2 regions of the Bradyrhizobium sp. ORS 111 genome follow, and region 1 is predicted to be linked to the other one. Evidence: predicted binding sites of a transcription regulator. Region 1 holds the regulator's gene; the other holds the start of a gene.
What was found. Region 1 encodes PhoB, which activates phosphate uptake and scavenging genes when phosphate is short. Its sites were predicted from a motif close to TGTCATNNANCTGTCAT; they were not measured.

Region 1 (2,200 bases):
CTGGCCGGCGCAAGGCGAAGGGAAGAATGCGATGACGGTATTGACCTGGTCCGATGATCGCGTCGAGCAGCTCAAGAAGCTCTGGGAGGCGGGCCTGTCGGCCAGCCAGATTGCGGCGGAACTCGGCAATGTGACGCGAAACGCCGTGATCGGCAAAGTGCATCGGCTTGGCCTATCCGGCCGTGCCAAGGCCCCTTCCACCGCTGCCCCGCGACAGCGCAAGGCCCGTCCCGCCCAACATATGATGCGGGTGGCGCGCCCGGTCTCGCGCGGCAACACCGCGCTCGCCCACGCCTTCGAGGTCGAGCTGGAGCCGGATCCGGTCGCCTATGACAATGTGGTGCCGATGAGCCAGCGGCTGTCGCTGCTCGAGCTGAACGAGGCGACCTGCCACTGGCCAGTCGGCGACCCCTCGAGCCCTGAATTCTTCTTCTGCGGCGGCAAGGCGCTCACCGGCCTGCCCTATTGCGCGCACCACTCGCGCGTCGCCTACCAGCCGGCTGCCGACCGGCGCAGGCCCGCCAACAAGCCGCCGACCCGGTGAGCATCATAGGCCGTGGAAACAAAATCCCCGCGCAAGCGGGGATTTTTTTGTGAGGGGACTACCTCTACGTCACAGCGTCGTCCTGCCGCAGGCCGGGACCCATCCGCCGCGGCTTGTGTTGTGAACAGGACTCGTCGTTCCGACTTCGCGCAACAAATTGCATTCGGGGTTATGGGTCGCGGCTTTTGCCGGGACGACGCTGTGGTTATCTGCTGCCCGCGCCTTACGGCTGCGGCTCCGCCTTGGCGAAGCGGTCGTCGAGCGCATAGCCGGCACCGCGCACGGTGCGGATCGGATCCTGCTCGCGGCCGGGATTGAGCAGCTTACGCAAGCGGCCGATGTGCACGTCGACGGTCCGCTCGTCGATATAGATGTCGCGGCCCCAGACGCTGTCGAGAAGCTGCTCGCGGCTGAACACGCGGCCGGGATGCTCGAGGAAGAACTCGAGCAGGCGATATTCGGTCGGGCCGAGATCGATCGGCCGGCCCGAGCGCGCGACGCGGCGCTTCTCGCGGTCGAGCTCGATATCGCCGTAAGTCAGGACGGTGGCGAGCCGCTCAGGGCTCGCGCGACGCAACAGGCCCTTCACGCGCGCCAGCAGCTCCGGCACCGAGAACGGTTTGACGATGTAATCGTCGGCGCCGGTGGCGAGGCCCCGCACCCGCTCGCTCTCCTCGCCGCGCGCCGTCAGCATGATGATCGGAAGCTGCTTGGTCTCAGGCCGCGCCCGCAGGCGGCGGCACAGCTCGATGCCGGAGAGGCCCGGCAGCATCCAGTCAAGCACCACGAGATCGGGAACACGCTCCTTCAGCCTTGTGTCGGCGTCGTCGCCGCGTCCGACCGTCTCCACGTCGTAGCCTTCCGCGTCGAGGTTGTAGCGCAACAACGTCGTCAGCGCTTCCTCGTCTTCGACTACCAGAATGCGTGCGCTCATCGGTCTATGTTCTTTCTCTGTGTTGATCCGTTGCCCGAGAGGCGAACCAAACACCTCAGCTAGCCGTTACCCGGCACCGTGGTGGCAAAGGTGGTCATGTCGCCCTTCGGGCGCTTGTCGGTGATCTGCTGGCCTTCGATCATGTAGAACACGGTTTCGGCGATGTTGGTGGCGTGGTCGCCGATCCGCTCGATGTTCTTGGCACAGAACATCAGATGGATGCAGAACGAGATGTTGCGCGGATCCTCCATCATGTAGGTGAGCAGTTCGCGGAACAGCGAGGTGCAGATCGCGTCGACCTCCTCGTCGCCCTTCCAGACGGTCATCGCGGCCGGCAAGTCGTGCGCGGCGTAGGCGTCGAGCACCGACTTGACTTGCGACAGCACCAGATCGGTCATGTGCTCGAGGCCGCGGATCAGCTTCAACGGCTGGAAATCGCTCTCGAGGGCCGCGACGCGCTTGCCCATGTTCTTGGCGAGATCGCCGATCCGCTCGAGGTCGGTCGCCACCCGCATCGCGCTGACGATCTCGCGCAGGTCGATCGCCATCGGCTGGCGACGCGCAATCGTCAGCACCGCGCGCTCCTCGATGATGCGCTGCAGGCCGTCGATCTCGACGTCGGCGGCAACGACGCGCTTGCCGAGCGCGACGTCGCGGCGGATCAGTGCGTCGACGGACTCGGTGATCATGCGCTCGACGAGGCCGCCCATCTCGGCGACCAG
Region 2 (2,200 bases), 3.8 Mb from region 1:
CGGACGGGTCGCGAAGCGATAGTCGAACGCATTGGGATCGTCGATGGGCGTACCGTCGATCGCGACGATCAGATCGGACAGCTTCAGCCCCGCCTTGGCCGCCGGGCTGCTTGGCGCGACGTTGGCGACGAGCGCGCCGGACGGCAGCTTGAGCCCCAGCGTCTCGGCGATCTCGGGCGTCACCGCCTGCAGGCGCGCGCCGAGCCACGGTCGCTTCACCGCCTTGCCGCCGCTCTTGGCCGAGGCCACCACCACGCGCACCATGTTGGCGGGAATCGCAAAGCCGATGCCCTGCGAGCCGCCGGAGCGCGAGAAGATGGCGGTGTTGATGCCGGCGAGCCGGCCGGTCATGTCGACCAGCGCACCGCCTGAATTGCCGGGATTGATCGCGGCATCAGTCTGAATGAAGAATTGGTAATCCGTGATGCCGACCTGGGTGCGCGCCAGCGCGGAGATGATGCCGTGCGTGACGGTCTGACCGACGCCGAACGGGTTGCCGATCGCGAGCACGACGTCGCCGACCTGCAACTGGTCGGAATTCGCGAAGTCGAGCGTCGCGAATTTCTCCTTGTTGGTGTCCTTCAGCCGAAGCACCGCAAGGTCGGTGCGGCTGTCCTTCAGCACGATCTCGGCCTCGTATTCGCGCTTGTCGGCAAGCGAGATCTTCACCTGGTCGGCGCCCTCGATCACGTGATTGTTTGTGACGACGAGACCCGAGGCATCGACCATCACGCCGGAGCCGAGCGAGCGCTGCATCTGCTCGGGCTGCTGGCCCGGCACGCCGAAGAAGCGGCGGAAGATCGGATCGTCGAGGAACGGATTGCGGTTCTGCACCATCTTGGCCGCGTAGACATTGACCACCGCCGGCTGCACCCGCTGCACGATCGGCGCGTAGGAGAGCTGCAGCTCCGCCTGCGAGGACGGGACGCGACGCTCCTGCGCCCCGGCGGGGCCAAGGCTGGCCGTAAAGGCCAGCGCGTACAGGACGGGGATAGCGGCAAAGCGGATGAATCGGAGCATTCTCACCTCTTGCGGAAAAACGCCGGAATATAGGCGTGTTCGTACGGCAATTGAAGGGTATCCGGTCCAATATCTGGCGCCTCGTCGATGGGGTCCGTCGCCCAACCGAACGGTGCAAAACCGGTTCGGGACACGTTGATGCAGGCCGCCAAGCTCCTATGATTGTCGTCATCTCACTGCGCTGCTTGTTGCAGACATACGACAAGCGGAACTGCAAGCCCGGACGGCGCTGTCGTGCGTCAGTCACGATACGCTCCTAGGACTCTGCTCAGTGAGTGGGGACTTCATCTCAACAGGGGAGCGTAAGATGGGTGCGACAAGGTTGGGTGCAATCGCGCTCGGCATGGCGGGAGCCCTCGCCAGCTCGCCGGCACATTCGGAAACGGCCAATAGCGATGCGGAGATCGCGCTGCTCAAGCAGCAGCTCCGCATGCTGGAGCAGAAGATCGACAAGCTGCAGAAGCAGAGCAACGCGAACGCGGCGACGGCGGCCGCCGCGAATGCGCATGCGAAGGCGGCAGATGCAAAGGCATCGAGCGTCGCGAACGCCAATGCGGCCATTCCGGTCAAGGGGCCGACCGCGCCGTCCGGCGCCGTGGTGTCGATGCCGAACAACCGGCCGACGATCTGCACCGCGGACGAACAGAACTGCATCGCGATCACGAGCCGCTTGCACTGGGATGTCGGAGGCTACGACTATCGTCCCAATTCCGTGGGGACATCGCCGCAAAAACTGGACAGCGGCGAGAATGTCCGCCGCGCGCGCATCGGCATCATCGGCAAGTTCCTCAGCGACTGGAATTACGCACTGATCTACGACTTCGGCGGCTCTTCGGATGGCTTCGGCGGCTCAGCGCCGGGATCGTTGCCGGGCGGCGGCGTCTCCGGCGTCGAGAACGCCTATCTGAGCTACACCGGCCTCAAACCGTTCGGCGGCAAGATGGCGATCGAGGGCGGCATCATGGACCTGCCCTACACGCTCGACGAAGCCACGAGCTCCAACGATATCCTGTTCATGGAGCGCGCTTCGGCCGGCGTCGTCGCGACCAACATCGCGGCCGGCGACTTCCGTTCGACCGTCGGCACCCGCTGGTGGAACGACCAGCTCTGGATCGGCGGCTATGTCACCGGACCGACCACGGGTGCGATCCACTCCGCGTCCAGCACCTCGCCGGCCGGA

Region 2: P6U30_RS15875 (OprO/OprP family phosphate-selective porin) is a predicted target of PhoB. The motif match lies at 1,251-1,267, and genes of this name have one in related genera.

Annotation. Positions count from the first base shown of each region.
Region 1 is NZ_CP120701.1:7,645,127-7,647,326, forward strand. It holds gene P6U30_RS35350 (GcrA family cell cycle regulator) at 32-544, shown strand; gene phoB (phosphate regulon transcriptional regulator PhoB) at 768-1,478, opposite strand; gene phoU (phosphate signaling complex protein PhoU) at 1,538-2,200, opposite strand, start outside.
Region 2 is NZ_CP120701.1:3,439,880-3,442,079, reverse strand. It holds gene P6U30_RS15880 (DegQ family serine endoprotease) at 1-1,020, opposite strand, end outside; gene P6U30_RS15875 (OprO/OprP family phosphate-selective porin) at 1,328-2,200, shown strand, end outside.